One region of the Afipia sp. GAS231 genome, then DNA from elsewhere that is predicted to be linked to it. Evidence: predicted binding sites of a transcription regulator. Region 1 holds the regulator's gene; each other region holds the start of a gene.
The links. Region 1 encodes LexA, which represses DNA repair genes until DNA is damaged. Its sites were predicted from a motif close to TGTTCNNNNTGTGTTCNG; they were not measured.
Positions count from the first base shown of each region.

Region 2: BLS26_RS00640 (single-stranded DNA-binding protein) is a predicted target of LexA. The motif match lies at 6,124-6,141, and genes of this name have one in related genera.
Region 3: radA (DNA repair protein RadA) is a predicted target of LexA. The motif match lies at 1,092-1,109, and genes of this name have one in related genera.

Region 1 covers NZ_LT629703.1:265,579-273,233, forward strand. The annotation lists gene BLS26_RS01180 (S41 family peptidase) at 1-1,244, opposite strand, end outside; gene BLS26_RS01185 (GNAT family N-acetyltransferase) at 1,414-1,899, shown strand; gene BLS26_RS01190 (NADH:flavin oxidoreductase/NADH oxidase) at 1,900-3,069, opposite strand; gene BLS26_RS01195 (hypothetical protein) at 3,131-3,469, opposite strand; gene BLS26_RS01200 (HAD-IA family hydrolase) at 3,602-4,234, shown strand; gene glp (gephyrin-like molybdotransferase Glp) at 4,254-5,465, shown strand; gene lexA (transcriptional repressor LexA) at 5,669-6,376, shown strand; gene BLS26_RS01215 (hypothetical protein) at 6,611-7,033, shown strand; gene BLS26_RS01220 (hypothetical protein) at 7,102-7,329, shown strand; partial or broken gene BLS26_RS01225 (ComEC/Rec2 family competence protein) at 7,443-7,655, opposite strand, start outside.
Region 2 covers NZ_LT629703.1:140,925-148,579, forward strand. The annotation lists gene BLS26_RS00625 (glycosyltransferase family 39 protein) at 33-1,649, shown strand; gene gyrA (DNA gyrase subunit A) at 1,773-4,505, opposite strand; gene BLS26_RS00635 (DUF2306 domain-containing protein) at 4,709-5,107, opposite strand; gene BLS26_RS00640 (single-stranded DNA-binding protein) at 5,385-5,885, opposite strand; gene BLS26_RS00645 (outer membrane protein) at 6,436-7,200, shown strand; gene BLS26_RS00650 (outer membrane protein) at 7,401-7,655, shown strand, end outside.
Region 3 covers NZ_LT629703.1:7,065,442-7,073,096, forward strand. The annotation lists gene radA (DNA repair protein RadA) at 1-1,035, opposite strand, end outside; gene BLS26_RS36120 (hypothetical protein) at 1,491-1,640, shown strand; gene BLS26_RS36125 (hypothetical protein) at 1,661-1,897, opposite strand; gene BLS26_RS33130 (prohibitin family protein) at 2,976-3,860, opposite strand; gene BLS26_RS33135 (GFA family protein) at 4,190-4,558, shown strand; gene BLS26_RS33140 (cupin domain-containing protein) at 4,662-5,108, shown strand; gene BLS26_RS33145 (tripartite tricarboxylate transporter substrate binding protein) at 5,129-6,100, opposite strand; gene BLS26_RS33150 (tripartite tricarboxylate transporter substrate binding protein) at 6,270-7,253, shown strand; gene BLS26_RS33155 (exodeoxyribonuclease III) at 7,256-7,655, opposite strand, start outside.

The DNA of each region.
Region 1 (7,655 bases):
TTGTCGTCCTTTTCCGATGGCGGAACGTAGGATTGCGAACCGGTCTGCTCGGCGCCCTCGGCTGCCGCCAGATGCCCGCGCATCGACGCCTCACCCTGCAACTCGGCGCGGCTCTTCAGCTCGTCCGGCACGACCTGAAGCACTTCGAGGTCGGGCACGACGCCCTGGGCCTGGATCGAACGCCCGGACGGCGTGTAGTAGCGCGCGGTGGTCAGTGCCAGCGCACCATTGCCCGAGCCCAGCGGAATGATGGTCTGCACCGAGCCCTTGCCGAACGAACGCGTGCCGATCAGCATGGCGCGCTTGTGGTCGTGAAGCGCGCCCGCCACGATCTCGGAGGCGGAAGCCGATCCGCCGTTGATCAGCACGACCAGCGGCTTGCCTTTGGTCAGGTCGCCGCCGCGCGCGGTGAAGCGCTGGGTTTCTTCCGGCGTGCGGCCGCGGGTCGAAACCACTTCGCCGCGGTTCATGAAGGCGCTCGTCACCGAGACCGCCTGGTCGAGCAGTCCGCCCGGATTGTTGCGGAGATCGACGACGTAACCCGCAAGCTTGTCCTGCGGGATTTCCTTTGAAATTTCCGTGATCGCCTTGCGCAAGCCGTCGGTGGTCTGCTCGTTGAAGCTGGTGATCCTGATATAGCCGATGTCGCCGCCGTCGGTGTGGTAGCGCACCGGCTTGACCCGGATCACTTCGCGCACCAGCGCGATGTCGACCGGCGCGTCGGCGCCCTTGCGAACGATCTTCAGCCTGATCTTGCTGTCGGCCGGCCCCTTCATCTTGGCCACCGCCTGGTCGAGCGAGAGCCCCTGAATCGTGTCGTCGTCGATCTGGGTGATCACGTCGCCCGACATGATGCCGGCCTTGGCTGCCGGCGTATCGTCGATCGGCGTCACCACCTTGACGAAGCCGTCTTCCATCGTGACCTCGATGCCGAGCCCGCCGAACTCGCCATGCGTGGTCTCCTGCATATCGCTCCAGCCCTTGGCGTTCATGTAACGCGAATGCGGATCGAGCGAGGAGATCATGCCGTTGATGGCGCCCTCCATCAGCTTGCTGTCGTCGGGCTTCTCGACATAGTCGGTGCGGACGCGCTCGAACACGTCACCGAACAGGTTGAGTTTCGAATAGGTGCCGGACTCGACCGCAGCCCTCGCCGCCGTCGCCAGTTGCTGAGGCCCGGCAACCAGAAGGGTCAGGCAGACGCCCGTGGCCGTGCCCAGCAGAAAGGTAATGTTCTTGCGCATCACGAGCGGTCCTTTTTTCGGTATAAGCGGCCTGGATTCACGCGGTTCCCGTGAATCGGCGTCCTGATCCGGCGAGCGCCAACACACCCTGTCATTTTGGTCGGATCAAGGCAGTTCCGGACCGGGCCACTACGGACCTTTCGGGGACCTCGGTGGAACGGGTGCATTAATGAGCAATGACAACGAGGTGCGGATCGAGCTTGCCCTGAACGCGACCGACGAGGTGCGCTTGCTGATCGGTGAGCTTGAGGCCGTGCTCGCGGCCGAGTATCCGCCGGAGCAGCGGCACGGATTGGCGCTCGACGCGATCTTTCAACCCCACGTCCGGTTCTTCGTTGCAACATTCCATGGCGCGGCGGTGGGGTGCGGCGGTGTCGCGCTCTTCCCCGACTTCGCCGAGGTCAAGCGCATGTATGTGCGGGACACCGCCCGGGGCCAGGGAGTTGCCGACGCCATTCTCGCGCGCATCGAGCAGGAAGTACGAAGTGCCGGACTTTCCCTGCTTCGTCTGGAAACAGGAACGCGCCAGATCGCGGCGATGCGGCTCTATACGCGAATGGGGTTCCGGGAGTGTGCGGCGTTCGGCGATTATGCGCTGATGGCGCCGAGCGCCATTGCGAACAGCGTGTTCCTTGAGAAGCAGGTCGGCACGTAGCTATGGCTTGCCCGCCTTCTGCAGCCCGTTCTGCCAGGTCGAGGGCTGGGTGCCGAAGCCGCGCTTGGCGCGGGTGCCGAGCCAGTAGCCGAACTGCGGCGGCACGTTGCGGAATGGCCCATCGACGCCGAGCTTCAGCGCCGCATCCATCGGCCAGTTCGGATTGTTGAGGATCTCGCGGCCGACTGCAATCAGATCGGCCTGCTTGTCGCGCAGGATCTGCTCGGCCTGATCGCCATGAATGATGAGGCCGACCGCCATGGTCATGATATCGGCGTGGCGCCTGACGTATTCCGACAGCGGCACCTGGTAGCTGTACTTGATTTCCTTGCCCAGGATCGGCGCCATCTCGGTGATGCCGCCCGATGAGCAGTCGATGACGTCGACGCCTTTGGTCTTCAGCGTCTTGGCCAGCCGCGCGCTCTGTTCCGGCCCCCACCCGGCATTGTCCTCGACCGACAGGCGGACGAACAAAGGTTTGTGATCGGGCCAGTGGGTCCGCACCGCTTCAGTGATTTCGGTGATGAAGCGCATCCGGTTGGCTTCGGAACCGCCATATTCGTCGCTGCGCTGGTTGGAGCGCTCCGACAGGAACTGGTGCACGAGATAGCCGTGCGCGCCGTGCAGCTCCAGCACGTCGAAGCCGGCTTCATGCGCGCGCCGCGCGGCATGGCCCCAGGCCTGCACCAGGTCTTTGACCTCCTGGCGTTCCAGCGCCTTCGGCACCGGCCATTTCTCGCTATGGGCAAGCGCACTCGGCGCCATCGGCGACCAGGCGTCCCAATCCTCGATGTCCGGCGAGCGTTGCAGCGGCCGGTCGCCTTCCCACGGCCGCGTCGCACGCGCCTTGCGGCCGGAATGTCCGAGCTGGATGCCGGCCACGGAATTTTGCTGCTTGATGAATTTGGCGAGACGGCTGAGCGGCTCGACAAAGGCATCGTCCCAGATGCCGAGATCGCCGACGGTGCCGCAGCCGCGCCGCTCAACCTTGGTCGATTCCACCACCACGAGGCCAGCGCCGCCGGCGGCAAATTTGCCGGCGTTCATCAAGTGCCAGTCGGTCGGAAAGCCCTTCACCGCCGAATACTGATGCATCGGCGGCACCACAATGCGATTGCGCAACTCGACGCCGCGGATCGACATCGGGGAAAACAGCAGCATGTCCGACATTTCTTGTTCCTCCCTGGCCGACATCCTGGTTCCGGTGTGTGCCGGGCGGCGTCCGCTATTTTTATCTGGCGGCTGCGGTACCGGTCTTGGTATCGGCCGGCTTGGTGTCGGACGTCTTGGCTTTCGGCTTTGCCGGCGCGGCTTTAGCGGCTTTCGGCGCGGCGTTGTCGCTGCGCACCGTTCCCCAGGGATCGGTGCTCTGCTGGGCCGGAATATTACCCAGCGACCGCTGATAGGCCCTCTCGGCTTCCTTCTCGGCCGCAATTTCCGATGGCGTTTTGGCCTTGTCCTCTTCGCCGTATTTTTGCATGGGCTTCTGCTGGGCCGCAGCGGGGGCATTCATGGCGATCGCCAACGCGATCAAGGCGACGGGGGCAACAATTCGGCTGAAGATGCGCATACGACCACTCCCAAGACGTTCGGTAACGCTTAGCACAGCTCGCGCGCCGGCTTAAGTGTCGGATTGCGCGAGGGAGCCCCTTGACGCCACCCCGGCGTTGCCCGGAGCGATACAGTTTTGTAAACGAAAACCATGAACTCCGTCGCCCCCAACTCCGCCGACGTGCTGCTGCTGTTCGACATCGGGCGCGTCGTGCTCGACATCGATTTCGGCAAGGTTATGGCAAGCTGGGCAGGCCACGCCGGCTGCACGCCGGCCGAGCTCGCCAGCCGCTTCGTCGTCGACGACAGCTTCAAGCACCACGAGGTCGGCAGGATCGACGACGCCGCGTTCTTCCAGAACCTGCGCAGCTCGCTCGGCATCGGCATCTCGGACGAGCAGTTTCTCGAAGGCTGGAACGCGATCTTCGCCGGCGAAATGCCCGGCATTGCGCCTTTGTTGGCAACGGCCGGGAAACGGCTGCCGCTCTACGCCTTCTCCAACACCAATCCGGCCCATGTCGCGCATTTCTCGCGCGCCTATGCCGACGTGCTCAGCCATTTCAGCGAAATATTCCTGTCCTCGACCATCGGCTTGAGAAAACCCGACGCTAGAGCCTATGATCATGTGGTAAAGGCGATCGGCGTGCCGGCGTCGCGAATCCTGTTCTTCGACGACGTCGCCGCCAACATCGAGGGCGCGCGCTCGCGCGGCCTGGCTGCTGTCCACGTGACATCGACGGATGACGTGGCAAAGGCACTCACCGCACTTGGGATCCAGCTTTGAAATCTGAGAGGATTTGCCCGTGGCCTTGATGCCGGTTGCCGACGCGCTTGCCGCCATTCTCGCGGGCGCCGACCCGCTGCCCGAGGAAATGGTCGCGCTCGATACCGCCTGGCATCGCGTGCTGGCGCACGACGTCGCCGCCCGCCGCACGCAGCCGCCGCAGGCGATGTCGGCAATGGACGGCTACGCGGTACGCGCCGCCGACGCCTCTAACCTCACCGCGCGGCTGAAGGTGATCGGCGAGGTCGCCGCCGGCCGCCCGTTCGAGCGCAAGGTCGGCGCGGGCGAAGCGGTGCGGATTTTCACCGGCGGTGTCATCCCCGATGGCGCCGATGCCGTCATCATCCAGGAAGACACGACGGTCCAGGGCGATCACATCGGCATCACCGAGGCCGCGGTCACCGGGCGCCATATCCGCCCCGCCGGGGTCGATTTCCGCGAGGGCGACGTCTTGCTTTCGGGTGGCAGCCGCCTCACCGACCGCGATCTGTCGCTCGCCGCCGGCATGAACTATCCGGAGCTTGCCGTGCGCCGCCGTCCCAAGGTCGCCGTGCTCGCCACCGGCGACGAGCTTGTCATGCCGGGCAACATCCCCGGCCCCGGGCAGATCGTCTATTCCAACGGCTATGCGCTGCGCGCGCTGGCGCGGGCCGAGGGCGCCGAGACCGTCGATCTCGGCATTGCCGCCGACACGGTCGCCGCCACCACCGAAGGCATCCGCCGCGCCCGCGATACCGGCGCCGACATCCTGATCACCACCGGCGGGGCGTCCGTCGGCGACCACGACCTCGTCAAGCAGTCGCTGGAGGCCGAGGACGTCGCCATGGCGTTCTGGCGGATCGCGATGCGGCCCGGCAAGCCGATGATGCATGGACGGTTAGGGGCGATGCGGGTGATCGGCCTGCCCGGCAATCCGGTCTCGTCCTATGTCTGCGGTTTCCTGTTTCTGGTGCCGTTGATTCGCGCGCTTTCGGGCCGCAAAAACATCCATCACGTCAGGGAGCCCGCGCTGCTCGGCCGAGATCTTAGCGCCAACGACCAGCGCGAAGACTATCTGCGCGCCCGCCTCGAGGAGCATGCCGACGGCACGCTGACGGCGGTACCGGTCAATCATCAGGACTCGTCGCTGCTTGGAAATCTCGCTGCGGCACGGGCACTTCTGATACGTCCGCCGTTTGCGCCGGCGGCTCAGAAGGGCGCGCCTTGCGAGGTCCTTCGGCTGCCGGGGTGAAGCCCTGCGCGACACCTGCTGCCAAAACCCGGCCCACGTTCACCCCAAATTAAGTGGTTGCGGAACACATATCGAACATATAGTGTCCGTTCATGATTTGTTTCGAGAATTAGTGTCTACCTGGGGAGTTTTTTGAACTCCCGGGAATCCAGACCTGAAGTCTCGAAACCGGACGAACGCCGCCAACCGGGGGAATGCTCGCGATGCTTACGCGCAAACAGTACGAACTTCTGCGTTTCATCAATGAACGGCTGAAGGAGGCCGGGGTACCGCCCTCGTTCGACGAGATGAAGGACGCGCTCGACCTGCGTTCGAAATCCGGCATCCACCGCCTCATCACCGCGCTGGAAGAGCGCGGCTTCATCCGCCGCCTGCCCAACCGCGCCCGCGCCATCGAGGTCATCAAGCTTCCCGAACTGGCCGGCAGCGGTAACGGCAATGGCCGCCGCGGCTTCACGCCGAGTGTCATCGAGGGCACGTTGGGCAAGGTCCGCACCGCCAGCGCCGCCGCCGAGGATGACAGCAACCGCCCGGTCTCCGTCCCCGTGATGGGCCGGATCGCCGCCGGTACGCCGATCGAGGCGCTGCAGACCCGCAGCCACACCATCAGCGTGCCGCCCGACATGCTCGGAAGCGGCGAACATTACGCGCTCGAAGTGCGCGGCGACTCGATGGTGGACGCCGGCATTCTCGACGGCGACATGGCTCTGATCCAGCGCAACGAGACCGCCGACACCGGCGATATCGTGGTGGCCCTGATCGACGAGGAGGAAGCCACCCTGAAGCGCTTCCGCCGCCGCGGCGCCTCGATCGCGCTCGAGCCCGCCAATGCCTCCTACGAGGTCCGCATCCTGCCGCCGAACCGGGTCCGGATTCAGGGCAAGCTGATCGGGCTGTACCGAAAGTATTGATCGGCGCCCGTCAGGCGCCGGCCCCGACATCGACCAATGCCCCGGCCGTCGGCCGGGGTTTTTTGTTGCGCCTTTGGAACCAAGACGCGTTAGCGCGTTTGTGATGGAAGGCACCGGCGTGGAGCCGCAGAATTGCCCCGAAGGCGGACGAGGCTCCGCGCCAATGTCCACTCTGATAGAGGCCTGTGCCTCCGAGAGACACGGGTCAGCTATCTCAATCGAGGGAGCCATCCGATGTGTGACTATAGTCTGCACGCCGTGGCATCGCGCCCCGCCAAAGTCGGAGAGACGCTGATCACCACCACCTTCCGCGGTACGTCGACCCGCGGCTTTGCATCCGAAAACGAACTTGCCGTCGCGGTCTGCATGCTTCCCGGCACCGAGCTCGCGTTCGCGCGAGAGGTCAAATATGACAACCGCTGGATCTGGACGCGGACGCTCGACTGGCGGGTCGGCGTTTTCAACCATATCGAGCCTGAGACGCCCGATCGTCACCACGATGCGATCGAATTTCCGGACGGAAGCCGCGTGCTGGTGACCCAGTTGTGCGAAGGCCAGCACGTCACCGTGCTGCAACTGCCGGTGCTTACGCCGGCCGTGGAACGCGCGCCTGCGGCCGTTGCGCCGACGGCGACGACCTCATTTTTCATCGGCTGAGTCCTGCGGATGAAACACTTCGCCGGCCACAGCCGGCGGAGTGACACCGACGAATTGGGGAGCGAGCGGTGGTCAACAAGGTTACATGGCAACGCGCCGGACGCGTCACCGAGCCTGGCCGCTACATGTTCAGGTTCGGCTGGCTGACGGTGAGCGCCGACGATCTCGCGATCTGGCGGCAGTATCCGGAAGCCGCCTTCACGCTGGTCTACCTGCCCTCGGAGCCGGATGCGCCGGAAGAGTTTCATCTCGGCGCTTTTGAGCTACCGACCAGCTCCGCGCCGAGCGAGCATTGACGCAGAGCCTTTTCGGTTCTGATTGAATCAGAACCGGGCTCTACTTTTTTGTTTTGACGCGTTTTCTCTACGCGAACCGGCGTCCACTTCGCTCGAAAACGCTATGGCGCACCTCACTCCTCCGCCTGCAGGTCAGCGTCCGACGGCGTCGCATCGACGGCGCGCGGCGACGGCTTGCGCGGCGCCAGCACGGCGCTGTCGGTTTCGCCGTCCTCGGCGATCGCCTTTGACCAAGGACGGTCGATCCCTCCAGGTTTGACGGCGTCGACGACAAATCCGTCGCGGCCGCGCCGCAGCGCCAGCGCGCCCTGCCGGCGCAGGCGCTC
Region 2 (7,655 bases), 120 kb from region 1:
TTGAAGTGCCGTTCGATTTTGCATTTTCGGCGATGGCGGCAAGGTCCGATTTGGCGCCCGCCCGCTGGCGTCAGCCGTTTCTGAAATGGTTCGACGGAATTGAGCGGGGTTGGGCGATCCCACTTCTGCTGGTCGGCTTTGTTGCCCTGTGGTGGGCGTTTCTATCCATTGCCTATCTAGGAGCCGATCTTCATCCGGACGTACTGGAAACGTGGACCCTCGGGCGCACTTTCGAGTGGGGCAATCCGAAGCATCCGCCCCTGATGGGCTGGGTGGCTCGCGCATGGACATCGATATTTCCGCTGACCGACTGGTCCCTGCAATTGATGTCGATGGTCAACGCGGCCGTCGCATTGTGGTGCGTCGACTTGATCTCCCGCCGCTTTGTGACGGGCGACAAGCGGATCATCGTGTTGCTGCTTCTGATGCTGTTGCCGACTTACCAGTTTCACGCCCAGCGCTTCAACGCCAACTCGGTGTTGCTGGCGATCTGGCCGCTTGCGACATATTGCTTCCTGCGATCTTTCGAGAGCCGCCATTTGGTTTGGGCCGCCGCCGCGGGCGCAACGGCCGCGATTGCGATGCTTGGCAAATATTACTCGATCTTCCTGGTCGGAAGCTTCGTTTTCGCTGCGATCTGTCACCCGCAACGCCGCGCCTATTTCGGTTCGGGGGCGCCGTTGGTCTCCGTGGTGGCGGGACTTGTCGTGCTCGGGCCGCATTTGCACTGGCTGGCGACAACCGGCGCGGCGCCGTTCGACTATGCGCTCGCTCATGCGGGCTTCGGCTTCGGGCAGGCACTCGATGAAGCGCTTTTCTTCGTTCTGGGCCTGGCCGCAACGCTGGCCATACCTGCCGCAACCTGGGTGATGATCGCAGGGTATCGCCTGGAACGATTTCCGCAGGACTACAGAACGATAAACGACGGCCTCCGGTTGCTGTTCCTGGTAGCCGTTGGAACCCTTGTTTTTCCCATCGTCACCGCCGTCGCGCTTGGCACGGACATGCCTTCGCTCTGGGCACATCAGGGCCTGTTCCTGCTGGCCGTCCTGATCGTTTGCGGGACCAGCTATCGGATCGAGCGATTTTACACGGTCAATCTGGCGGTCATGATGACCGGCATCGCGTTGATCGCCGTCATCGTTGCCGCGCCGATACACGCGATCTACCGGAACATTCACGGTTACGAAGAAGGTCGTAGCTTTTACCGGCTGGCCGCCGAAGAGTTGACCCGGGAATGGCATGAACAAACAAACATGCCGCTGGCGGCGGTGAGCGGCGATGACGCGCTGGCGTTCGCAACGGCCTTTTACAGCCCGGATCATCCGGTTTACGCGAGGCCGTTCGCCTACCAATATACCTGGGGCTTGCCACGCCAGACCACTCTCAAGCGGGGCTGGGCGGCCTTGTGCTTTGAAGGAGACGCACCCTGCATCGAATGGATGCAAAAAACCTCGGCGCGCGCGACCGAATTCCTCAACGCGCAATTCGTCGTGCAATCGAGGCTGTTGGGAACGCCCGGAACGAGCCGGCGCGTGATCGCCCTGATCGTGCCCCCTGCCCGCACGGATCCGATCACGCCGCCAATTGGCCCAAGCAACGAGGATCTCAGCGCCAGAAAGCGAATACAATCGAGCCCGGAAAACTGACCCGTCCGACTTTTCCTACCGACGTTGGCACGTCTGGACAAGCAGTCGGGCGGGCGTTACGCGCCGCAGCCACCGATTTCGAGGCGAACCGATCGTACGCGACGGTTCCTGGCCGCGGCGGCGCTAGCCGCCGTTGCCGTTCTCGCCGTTTTCGCCGTCGTCGCCGATATGCTCGACCGACACGACGTGCTCGTCCTCGGCGGTGTCGAATACGATGACGCCCTGGGTCGAGCGGCCGGCGACCCGGATGCCCTCGACCGGACAACGGATCAACTGGCCCTTGTCCGTCACCAGCATGATCTGATCGGCATCCTCGACCGGGAACGACGCCACCAGCTTGCCGTTGCGGTTGTTGACGTTCATCGCGACGATGCCTTTGCCGCCGCGGCCGGTGGTGCGGTACTCGTAGGACGAGGTGCGCTTGCCGAAGCCGTTGACGGACACCGTCAGCACTACCTGCTCCTCGGCCGACATCGCGGCGTACCGCTCCGTCGAAAGCTGCTGGATCGTGCCTGTGGTTTCCTCGCTTTCGGTATCGACCGGCTCGTCGGCCGTGCCCTCGCCGGCCACCGCGCGGCGCATCTTCAAATAAGCGCTCCGCTCGTCCGAACTCGCCTCGACATGGCGCAGGATCGACAGCGAGATCAGCGTGTCGTTGGTGCCGAGCGCGATACCGCGCACGCCCATCGAGGTACGGCCGGTGAAAACGCGCACGTCGGGCACGGGGAAGCGAATGCACTGGCCGCCGGCGGCGGTCAGCAGCACGTCGTCGCGCTCGGTGCAGATCTGGACGTCGACGATCGCTTCGCCCTCATCGAGCTTCATGGCGATGATGCCGGAGCGGCGGACATCGACGAAGTCGGACAGCTTGTTGCGGCGGACGTTGCCACCCGTGGTCGCGAACATGACGTCGAGATTGCCCCAGGAGGATTCATCCTCCGGCAGCGGCATGATGGTGGTGATGCGCTCGCCCTGCTCCAGCGGCAGGATGTTGATCAAGGCCTTGCCGCGGGCGTTCGGCGGCGCCACCGGCAGCCGCCAGACCTTTTCCTTGTAGACCTGGCCGCGCGAGGAGAAGAACAGCACCGGCGTATGCGTGGAAGCCACGAACAGCCTGGAGACAAAATCCTCGTCGCGGGTCTGCATGCCCGCCCGGCCCTTGCCGCCGCGGCGCTGCGCCCGGTAGGCCGACAGCGGCACACGCTTGACGTAGCCGGCGTGCGAGACCGTCACCACCATGTCCTCGCGCTGGATCAGGTCTTCGTCCTCGACCTCGCCTTCCTGCTCCATGATCACGGTCTTGCGCGGCGTCGCAAATTTCTCTTTCACCTCGGCAAGCTCGGTCTTGACGATGGCCTGGATGCGCGCGCGCGAACGCAGGATATCGAGATAGTCGGCGATCTGCACCGCGAGCTTGTCGAGCTCCGCGGAGATTTCCTCGCGGCCGAGCGCGGTCAACCGCTGCAGCCGCAGGTCGAGAATGGCCTTGGCCTGCTCGAACGACAGCCGCGTGGTGCCGTCGTCATTGATGCGATGCCGGGGATCGTCGATCAGCGTTATCATCGCCTCGACATCCCGCGCCGGCCAGTCGCGCGACATCAGGGTGTCGCGCGCGGTGGTGGGATCCGGCGAGGTGCGGATGACCCGGATCATCTCGTCGATATTGGCAACGGCAATTGCAAGGCCGACCAGGACATGGGCGCGGTCGCGGTCCTTGTTGAGCAGGTATTTGGTGCGGCGGGTAATCACCTGCTCGCGGAACGCGACGAACAGCGTCAGGAAGTCCTTCAGGTTCATCGTCTGCGGGCGACCGGAGTCCAGCGCCAGCATATTTGCCGGGAAATTCGATTGCAGCGGCGTAAAGCGATAAAGCTGGTTCAGCACCACTTCGGGCACCGCATCACGCTTCAGTTCGACCACGACGCGGAAACCGTCGCGGTCGGATTCGTCGCGCAGGTCGGAAATGCCCTCGATCTTCTTTTCCTTCACCAGGTCGGCGATGCGCTCGACCATGGTGGCCTTGTTCACCTGGTAGGGAATTTCGCTGACGATGATCGCTTCGCGATCCTTGCGGATGGTGTCGATCGTCACCTTGCCGCGCATCACGATCGAGCCGCGGCCGAGGTGATAGGCCGAACGGATGCCCTGACGCCCGAGGATAATGCCGCCGGTCGGGAAATCCGGTCCCGGAATGATGTTGATGAGCTCGTCGATGGTCAGCGCGGGATTGTCGATCAGCGCCACGCAGGCATCGATGACTTCGCCGAGATTGTGCGGCGGGATGTTGGTCGCCATGCCGACCGCGATGCCACCGGCGCCGTTGACCAGGAGGTTCGGGAACTTGGCCGGCAGAACCGCCGGCTCTTTCTCGGAGCTGTCGTAGTTCGGAATGAAATCGACGGTATCCTTGTCGATATCGCCAAGCACTTCCATCGCCACTTTGGTCAGACGGGCTTCGGTATATCGATAGGCGGCCGGCGGATCGCCGTCGACGGAACCGAAGTTGCCCTGGCCGTCGATCAGCGGCACGCGCATGGAGAAATCCTGCGCCATCCGGACCATCGCGTCGTAAATCGACTGGTCGCCATGCGGATGATATTTACCGATCACGTCACCGACGACGCGGGCGGATTTGACGTATTTCTTGTCCGGCGTGTGGCCCTGTTCGTACATCGAATACAGGATGCGCCGATGCACGGGCTTCAACCCGTCCCGCGCGTCCGGCAGCGCCCGCGACACGATTACGCTCATGGCGTAATCGAGGTAGGACTTCTTCATCTCGTCGAGGATGGAAACGGGACGAATATCGGAAGGCGCCGGCGGCTCGCCGGGCTTGTTATCTTCAGGGTCAGACAAAGGGGAATCCGGTCAGTTCTCAGTTGAGAATCATATAGCGCATCAGGGGTCGGATAACCACCCCATGGCCCCCTGGCCGGGCTGTTTTTCCCTCCGTTTTTTCATAGACTTACCCGATTTCCCGGCGGCTCCTGCGGGCCGCTCCCGGCGGACCGATTTTGGACCTGGAACACCGCGTCCGAGGGGTGCGTTTCCGCCTTCTTTCACTGCCCGAAAATCACCGCATGCATGATGCGTCCGGGCAGCAGGGTGAACAGCCCGGCGATCACCAGGCCGCCGCTGAAGATACCGATCATGATTCGACTGTGCCGCCGCACATCGTGGCGGTGCGCGCGGATGACGGCGATCGGCAGCATGACCAGCACCATGATCGACAGCAGATGGATCGGGCTCCACGGGCCGAGCAGCCTGAGCTGGTGGATCCAGAGCGAACTGGCGGCCACCGTGGCCATCAGGGCGACCCAGATCCAGCCGATGGTCCGGTGCGGCAGCGTTCCCTTGGGGGCCGCGAACTGGACGATCCCCAGCGCCAGCGCAGCCATCGCCGCGAAGGAGTGAAGCGGTATCGCAGGCGCGGCATCGAGCAATGGCGCAAGGCTCATGTCTCAAGACTCATGTCTCATGACGGGCTCCGAGGGTCTGCGCGTTCGATCAGGGGGCCGAGGCGCGAAATGGCTTAGGCGAAACTCCTAATGTAAATATCATTAACATAACGATAGGTCAAAACATCGCCCGCCCCTGCCAGAGGCGGGCTTATGTGCCACTTTGCAATGCAATATTGCCGTTTGTTACGGCATTAGGTTAGTCGTAAACAGGACGTAAATACCTGTAACTACGAGGGAATTTCTCGCAAGTCAGGTTATCCCCAGCACGCTGGTTCTAGAACGGGATATCGTCGTCCATGTCGCTGTTGCTGCGGCCGCCGGCGCCAGCCGCAACCGCACGCCGCGGTGCCGAGCTGACCGGTCCGCCAGAGCCGAAATCGCCGCCGGAATCATCGGAGCCGAAGCTGCCGCCACCGCCGCCGCTGCGGCCGTCGAGCATCGTCAGGACAGAGTTGAACCCCTGCAGCACAACTTCGGTCGAGTACTTCTCGACGCCGGACTGGTCGGTCCATTTGCGGGTCTGCAACGCGCCCTCGATGTACACCTTGGCGCCCTTCTTCAGATACTGCTCGACGATCTTGCAGAGCGGCTCCGAGAAGATCACCACGCGGTGCCACTCGGTCTTTTCCTTGCGCTCGCCGGTGCCCTTGTCGCGCCAGGTCTCCGAGGTCGCGATGCTCAGATTGGCGATCGGCCGCCCGTCCTGTGTCCGCCGGATTTCCGGATCCTTGCCGAGATTTCCGACCAGAATCACCTTGTTCACGCTTCCCGCCATCGCCGCTCTCCACTCAAAATTACTGCCAAGACCTCACCGAAGACATCACTGGCAAAATCGCCGGGCTTGCCGTCATCGCCGGCCGCCTGCAGCTTCAACCTGTCGCTCTGTCCGTCGTGCCGGCCCAAAGGCCAACGACGAGACAATCCGGAGCGACCCTATACGCTCGCCGGCGCTGCCGACTTAGCGATCCCTCGGCAATCCCCCGGTTATCCACATATAGCACGTCCGAAACCCATGTTCCAGTTTTGTTCTACGCAACTTGCATGCAACTTGTCGGGGGGCGCGCGGCAAATGATCGTCGCCTGCGCTTCGAGCGGGCGGAGCCTCGACGGGCCTCGAAATGGAACCGGAATCTCCCGGGAGCACGTCACAATACTTAAACAAATCATTAACTTGCGGCGCCACACTTGGTCCGCGAGTGTTGCATTTCGGCGACGGCTTTTTCGCTCGATCCAACGTATAGGTTGTTCCAACGATGCGGCGCTCGCGTCATCACCAAAACGCTTCGGGACCAACGAGAAGCGGTCAACAGCTGGAGAGTACGACCATGAAGAAGTTTCTGCTGGGCACGGTTGCCCTCGTTGCCTTCGCGGCGCCTGCCGCTGCTGCCGATCTCGCTGCGCGTCCCTACACCAAGGCTCCCGCGCCGATGATCGCGGCGATCTATGACTGGAGCGGCTTCTACATCGGCGCCAACGGCGGCTGGGGTTCGAGCCGCAATTGTTACACCAACACCGCCATTGCCGGCGTCGCCATTGCTCCGGTTGCGGAAGGTTGCCACGACGCCACCGGCGGCACCGCGGGCGGTCAGATCGGCTATCGCTGGCAGACCGGCAACTGGGTGTTCGGTCTGGAAGCGCAAGGCAACTGGGCTGACTTCCGCGGCAGCAATGCCAGCCTCGCCACGCTCGGCCTGTCGACGGACCGCACCAAGATCGATGCCTTCGGCCTGTTCACCGGTCAGATCGGCTACGCCTGGAACAACGCCCTGCTCTACGTGAAGGGCGGCGCCGCGGTCACCGACAACCGCTATCAAGGCGTGTTGACCGCAACCAACGTCGTCATCGATCGCACCACCCAAACCCGCTGGGGCGGCACGATTGGCGCCGGCGTTGAATTCGGCTTCGCGCCGAACTGGTCGGCAGCGGTCGAATACGACCATCTGTTCATGGGAACGAACAACAACACCTTCACCAGCGTCTTCCCGGTCGCGGGCTTCAACACCCGCACCGACAGTATCAAGCAGAATGCCGACCTCGTCACCGTCCGCGTCAACTACCGCTGGGGCGGCCCGGTCATCGCGAAGTACTGATAGAAACGGCGTCAAACAGGACAGGAAAGGCCGGCCTCGCGCCGGCCTTTTTTGTTGTTGAGGTCAGAAGTTCCCCTGCTCCGGCCCGCAGCCTGCGTTTTGTTATCTTCCGCGGTGTGTTTGCGCGGCTACAGCGTTTCCGGTTGCGACGGCGTAGATTTGTTGCGGAAGTTGAATCGCGCAAACCGGGGAGACTTTTCATGAAGAATCTCGTTTCGGCCGCAGTCGGCCTCGCAGCACTCAGCCTCGCAGCACTCAGCCCCGCCTCGGCCGCCGATCTGGCCGCCCGTCCCTACACCAAGGCGCCTCCACCAATCATTGCCGCGGTCTATGACTGGAGCGGATTCTACATCGGTATCAACGGTGGCGGCGCATGGTCCCACAAGTGCTGGGATACGGGTCCGTTCACCTTCGGTGCGATTGCCGTTTTTGTGAGCCCCGGCGGACGTGAAGGT
Region 3 (7,655 bases), 780 kb from region 1:
ATGGGCTTCCAGCACCGCCAACACCATGGCCAGCCGGCTGGTGTCCCAGCCCACCACGGCGCGGCGGGGGGTGCCGAGCGTGGTCGGCGCCACCAAGGCCTGCAATTCGACCAGCACCGGGCGGGTGCCCTCGATGCCGGCGAATACCGCGGTACCCGGGCTGCCGAGATCGCGCTCGGACAGGAACAGCTCGGAGGGGTTGGAGACCTCGCGCAGGCCGAGGCCGGTCATTTCGAACACGCCGATCTCGTCGGTCGGGCCGAACCGGTTCTTCATCGCGCGCAGGATACGAAAATGCTGCGAACCTTCGCCCTCGAATGACAGCACGGCGTCGACCATGTGTTCGACGACGCGGGGACCGGCGATCTGGCCATCCTTGGTGACGTGGCCGACCAGAATGATCGCGGCACCTGATTTCTTGGCGAAACGAATGAGCGCCTGCGCCGAGGCGCGAACCTGCGTCACCGTGCCCGGCGCTGATTCCACCGTATCGGTCCACATGGTCTGGATCGAATCGATCACGATCAGGCGCGGCACCGCGCCTTCCGACAGGGTCGAGACGATGTCCTCGACCGAGGTTTCGGCGGCCAGTTGCACCGGCGCGTCGGCGAGCCCCAGCCGCTCGGCGCGCAAACGAACCTGCGCCACGGCCTCTTCGCCGGAAATGTAAACCACGCGATGGCCGGCGCGGGCCATCAGGCTGGTAGCCTGCGTGAGCAAGGTCGATTTGCCGATGCCGGGATCGCCGCCGACCAAGAGCACCGAGCCGCGGACAAAGCCGCCGCCGGTGACGCGATCGAGCTCGCCCATGCCGGACGAGAGGCGCGGAGCGTCGGTGCTCTTGCCGGTGAGGCTTTCGAGCGCAAAGGTCCGCCCCTTGCGCTTGCTGCGGATCGACACCGGCATCGAGGTGGCGCCGGTCGTATCCTCTTCGGAGAGCGTGTTCCACTCGCCGCAGGACTCGCACTTGCCCTGCCAGCGGTTATACGCCGCGCCGCAGTTCTGGCAGACAAAAGAAAGGGTGGATTTGGCCATGGAGGGGTGAGTCGCTCTTTACCGGTAAAACCCTGATAGCATAGAAACTCTCAAAATGTTCCTAATTTGTTCTTTGTCACCGTTTGGGTGCTGTGCTGTTTCGGCCTCATTCGAAAATCGCAGTGGCCTCATTTGAATTGTTAATGATTCAGCAGGGGTGAGCTGTATTGACCAGATGCCGTCCTCCGGACGTGTCAGACTGTCTCCGTCACCGCCCCAGCCATTGGCATCCATCGGTGATGAGAACGCCAAGCCGCGCTCCCGCCTTCCTACAAGGAACGGAGCAGTGCTATGCAGCAGCGACGCCATCTCAAGCTATCTCAGCCTCTGGAACAGCGCCTTGCAGAGGAGGCACACCGCCTGCGTGAGCAGGCCAAATTGCTTCCACTTGGTGCGGTTCGCGAAGCGACAATCCGCAAGGCCCGACAGGCCGAGACCGGATCGCACATGAGCGAATGGCTGCGATCACCCGGCCTGCAGCCGCCCCGCTGAAAATGCTTACGCTGGTGGCGATATTGGCCGGACCTATCGTGGTGACGACAATCGTGACGATTGTCGTCTTCGAGATCAAGGACGCATGGGACCGTAACCGCCAGATGAAGTAGGGCCTCTCAGACGGCCCATTCTATCCGGCCGGGTTCTCGTATGAAGGCTTGGAATAGACGGGTACGGTACCAATCTCCCGTCCCGCATCGTTGATTATTGCGACGCGGCGCTCTGGATCATCCTCTGGCTTATCGAGGGAAACACCGACGGCCAATACCATTGCCCGAATGATTGCATCAGTATCGTCGTCACAAACAAAGCCTATTGAATCAAAAAGCCGGTGGCCGTCCTTCACAACAAAAAAGTATCTGGGCATGGGCAACCTCCGGATTGCCAAGCCCCCATAACCAAGATTGTTCCGGAGTAAGGCCGCCTCAGTTGGCGGCCTCTTTGTTTTGGCAAGATACAGAGTCAATTGCACCGGCTCTTACCCATAGTGCAATGCCACTCTATCTCGTAGTTCCTTGATCGTTGAGCACGTTTTGCTCATGCCAATGATCTCGTAACAGCGCGACACAAGTTTTCTTGCGCCCAAATTTTCCGTGATGCTTGGTACTGGCCTGTTTTAACCCCTAGTGGCCCAGTTTGATTTTGGCGGTGGCCTGGTTTGAATTTTGGAACCCGGGCCGCGCCATTCTCGTTGACCAGCAACGCAACCACGACTGGGTGCCATCATGTGGTGGGAACTAGTAGCGTTGGTAACTGCAACCGTATTGATCCCGAGCATTGCAATAATCGCCCTTTTCCATCTCGGGATACTGAAGCGGGTCGAAGACCTCGCGCCCCGGGTTGACGATGGTGCGGCCTCGCAAGATCGAAAGACGCCGAAGTAAGGTCGGGTGCTGTCCGTATTTGACCCCAAGTGGGGCCGCCCGCCTTGCTCTAAAATTCAGACGGCCCCTGCCAGCCATATCAATCGTCCTGCCCCATTGGCAGTGGCCATAGCCAGCCCACGAAACACAAGCAAACCGATTTGAAAGTCTTACGACAAAGGCCGCCTCAGTTGGCTGCTCCGCACGGAAAGCGAAGACCCGGCAACTATGCCGGGCCGAACGCAAGTATACTCTGTTGAGAAGAAAGTGAAATTTTGAGGCAATGCCTGGTAGCCGTCTATCCGGGGCAATACCGTCAACCTGCCTGACAGAAAGGGCGCCGCAGTTGGCGGCCTCTTTCAACAAGCACTTCAATCGGATCAACCCCTTGAATTTGATGCTCGCAGCAAATTGCGAGGAGATGGCCTTGCCGTCGTAAGCCGATGGCACTGCCTCTGGAGGGACGTTCGTCGCTTCGCGTCAAACAAAAGCGCAATCGCGTAAAGCGCGCGAGCTGATCAGAAAACGACAATGCCCGGGATCGCAATCCCGGGCATTGTCGCTTGCAGATGAATCTCAGCTCTACTTGATCGACACGAACGGCACCGAAGAGCCCGGCACCATCGTGGTCGGCAGCACGCCGTTCCAGCGTTCGGCCTGGACCAGCGTCACCAGGTTCGGGTTGTTGCCGAGCGCCTTGCCGCGTGCCTCGATGGCGGCGGCTTCGGCTTCGCCCGTGATCTTGATGTTGGAGGCCTTGGCTTCGCCGTTCAGGCGGGTGGCTTCGGCGTTGGCCTGCGCCTCGGCGCGGACCGCGTTGGCTTTCGCCGTGGCCTGCGTCACCGTGATCTGGGCCTGGACTTTTTCGCGCTCGGCGTTCTGCTGCAGTTTCTGCACTTCAACTTCCGCCAGCATGCGCTGCTCGATCGAATGCAGGTAGGTCTGGCTGAACTCGATGTTCTCGAGCTGGACGCTCTCGATGATGATCATCGGATCGTTGTTCAGCGTCGCGGTGATGGCGTCCTTGATCGCGCTGTTCAGCTGACCGCGCTCCTGGATGGCTCTCACGGCGGTGTAGCGGCCGAACACGACCTTGACCTGCTGGTTGACGACCGGGCTGACGACCTGGTTGACCGCGGTCTGCAGTGCGCCGAACCTCGCGTAGAGGTCCGAGACTTTTTCCGGCGCCGCACGCAGGGTGACGCTGATCTTCAGGTCGGCCGGCTGCTGGTCGAACGAGTAGGAGTTCATCTTGTCCCAGGTAAAGGTCGTGGTCTTGACGCTGACCTTCTCGACGGTGTCCATCAGCGGGACCTTGAAGCCGAGGCCCGGCTGGGCGGTGCCGACCACCGCGCCATAGCGCAGCAGCACGCCGCGCTCGGTCTGATCGACGGTGTACCAGCTACCCGCGGCAATGATCACGGCAATAGCGACGGCGACGATGGCGCCAATAATTCCCCGGTTCATCTTGGTCTCTCCAGGCTTGGGGCGGTTGAAATACCTCACCAGCCAATATCTGTGGTCACTAACCGAAATGATGTGACTCGCGTCACTTCGTCGGGCTTTCGCCACGATTGGTTCAGATCGATCGGATGGGTTCAGGGAAATTTTATGAAAATGCTACGGACCACAGCAAGGACAGACCGGCTGTCGCAAGTCCCGGGACGCACCGGCAGTGCGACGCGCGCGCCGCGGGGCGTTAGGTCAGCGACTACCGAACGGTCACTGCTGACAGCATGCTGGCAGCAGGCCCCGGTTATCAGCTTGCATCGGGATCAACCGGCGAGGAGCCAATCGTGCCAATCAAGGGAAGCTGCCATTGCGGCCAGACGCAATTCGAGGTGAGCGAGGCGCCGGCCGGCGTGACCCGTTGCACCTGTTCGCTGTGCGCCAAGCGCGGCGCGCTGTGGGCCTACTACACGCCGGCGCAATTTCGCCTGACGTCGCCGCCTGAAAACGTCGCGACCTATCGCTGGGGCAGCCGTACCGTCAAACATCATTTCTGCGCCAGTTGCGGCTGCGGCACCTATTCGGAATCGCCGGACTGGTCGACCGGCAAGCCGGACTTCGACAATCCGAAGGTCGGCATCAATGCGCGGCTGTTCGACGAATTCGATCTCGATGCGGTGCCGGTAACCGTCATCGACGGCAAGAACCTGTGGTGATGATGCGGTCATCTTCGCTGCAACGCGGTCATGGCCGGGTACCGGCTGACGGCTGCGGCGAAAGCTGTTATGATCGCCGCAAAATAACACCGGGAGGATTGCCATGGACGCCGTGACGCCGCAGCGCGCGACCGCAGACACCCATTCCCATCTGGTTCGCCCCGACGGCATGGAATGGCAGAAGACCCGCTTTCCCGGCTGCGAAGCCAAGACGCTGCTGTTCGATAAGAAGACCGGGCTGATGACCGCGCTGATGCGTTTTGCGCCGGGTGCGGTACTGCCCGACCACGAGCACGTCAACATCGAGCAGACCTATGTGCTCGAAGGCTCGCTGGTCGACAAGGAAGGGCCGGCCCAGGGTATCGAATGCAAGGCCGGCGAATTCATCTGGCGCGAGGAAGGCAGCCGCCATGTCGCCTGGTGTCCGCAGGGTGGGCTGATGCTCGCGATCTTCCAGGTCCCGAACAAGTTCTTCGAGGCCGACGGGCGGGTCATCGACGCCGCGGGCGAGGATTGGGACGCCGCCTGGGGTCACACCGGCAAGGGCTGATTTTTCGGATTTGCCCCCGATCATTGTTGCGGAATCTTTGCCGCGCCGATCACCTGTTTCCAGCGCGTGATCTCGGAGGCGATCATGGTCCGCATCTCCTCGCGCGAGGTGCCGCGGACTTCGTTGCCCATGGCTTCCAATTTGCCTTTGACTTCCGGCAACTCGAGCACGGCCCGCACTTCGCGGTTGAGCCTCTCGACCACAGGTGCAGGCACGCCTTTGCTGGTGGCAATGCCGAGCCATGACCGGACCTCGTAATCCCTGACGGTCGCGGCGACCGGCGGCACGGCGGGGATCGAGAACCAGGGTTTTGCGCTGGTGACGCCGAGGCCATGGATCGTGCCGGCCGCAAGCTGCGGGGCTGATATCGTCAGCGTGTCGATCATGATATCGATCTGGCCGCCCAGGAGGTCGTTGATCGGGCCGCCACCACCTTTGTAGGGCACATGGATCATCTTGATGCCGGCCATCGACGACAGCAGCTCACCGGCCAGATGCTGGGTCGATCCGACGCCGACCGAGCTGTAGGTCAGCGTATCCGGCTTGGCTTTTGCTTCCTTGATCACATCCGCCAGCGTCTGAAACCGCGAGCCCGTCTTGACCGCGACGACGAGCGGAAAGAACACCGTGGTCGAGATCATCTGAAAATCGTCGACCGGATCGAACGGCAGCGTCTTGTACATCGCCCCCGATACCGCATGGGCGCCGGTCAGCATGATCAAGGTATAGCCATCGGGTGCGGCCTTGGCGACGCGGTCGGACGCGATGTTGCCGCCGGCGCCGGGACGGCCCTCGACGATGACGGGCTTGCCGAGCCGCCGGGACAGGCCATCCGCCACGATCCGGGCGATCGTATCCGCGTTGCCGCCGGCGCCAAATCCATGCGTCAGCGTAATGGCGCGGGAAGGGTAGTCCTCGTCGGCGCGGGCGCCCACACTCGCAACGGCAGAAAACAGGGCTGCGACCGCAGCGATCGTTCTGAAGAATTTCACGCGCATTCCTCCCCCGACGTGTTTTGCAGTTTCATAGCAGACGTTGGTTCGCATGGCGAAACAAACCCGCTCATGCTGCGGCATTTTGCGCGTGCAGGAAGTTTCATGCCGTGCTTCATTTTGCGCGAGAGCGATTGAAGTCGCCGATAGATTTGCAGGGAGATCGACCATGCCAGGGGACAGGATCGACCGTCGTCGCGCGCTCGCTTTGCTTGGCGCAGCACCTTTGTTTCCCCGCCTCGCATGGGCGCAACAGAGTTGGCCGGCGCGCTCGGTGCGTTATGTGCTCGGCTTCGCCGCGGGCGGCGCCACCGACAGTCTGTCACGCGTGTTCTGCCAGAAGATGAGCGCGCTGACCGGCCAGCAATTCGTCGTCGAGAATCGTGTCGGCGCCGGCGGCGTGATCGCCAACGATGCCGTCGCCAAATCCACCCCGGACGGTTACACCGTCGGCATGGGCGGCATCGCCAACAACGTGATCGCGATCGGCACCTATGCGAAACTGCCTTACCGGCCGGCTGATGATTTCACCTTCATCAGCGGCCTGTGGCAGTTGCCGAACATCCTGGTGGCCGCCAAAGACTTTCCCGCATCGAACGCCAAGGATCTGCTCGCATTGCTCAAGCAAAATCCGGGCAAGTACAATTACGCCTCGGCCGGCATCGGCACCACGCTGCATCTCTCCGGCGAGATGATGAAGAGCATGGCCGGCGTCGATGTGCAGCATATTCCCTACAAGGGCGGCAATCCCGCGCTGATGGACCTGTTGGCCGGGCGGGTGAACATGCTGTTCGACAATCTGCCGGGCTCGCTGTCCGCTGTGCGCGAAGGCTCGGTCAAGCCGATCGCCGTGACCGGGCGGACGCGGAGCCCGGCTCTCCCTGATACGCCGGCGATGGCCGAACTGCTGCCGGGCTACGAGATGACGTCATGGGCCGCGTTGTGCGGTCCGGCCGGGGTGCCGGCGGACATGATCGCGCAGATCAACGGACAGACGCTGAAGGCGCTAGGCGATCCGGATCTGAAGCGACGCTTCGAAGAACTCGGCGCCACCGCATGGCCGACATCGCCCGCAGAACTGATCGCATTCCGCGCCAGCGAAGAAGCGCGTTTGCTGCCGCTCATCAAGGCGGCGGGCATTGTGCCGCAATAACTTCACTTCAACACGATCCACGCCGGCGCGTGATCGCTGGCGCCTTCTTCGCCGCGGACCTGGCGGTCGACGCCGGCCTTGAGCAGGCGCGGCGCGACGGCCGGGCTCAGCAAGAGATGATCGAGCCGCAATCCGGCATCGCGTGGCCAGCGGTTGCGCTTGTAGTCCCAGAACGTGAACATCGGCTTGGTCGGATGCAGGGCGCGGATCGCATCAGTCCAACCTTGGTCCACCAGCGTCTTGAACGCGGCGCGGCTCTTCGGCTGGATCAGCGCATCCTTGTCCCATGACTTCGTCGGATAGATATCCAACTCGGTCGGCGCGACATTGTAGTCGCCCGCCAGCACCACGGGGACATCCTGCTTCAACAGCTTGGCGGCGTGCGCGCGCAGCCGCTTGAAC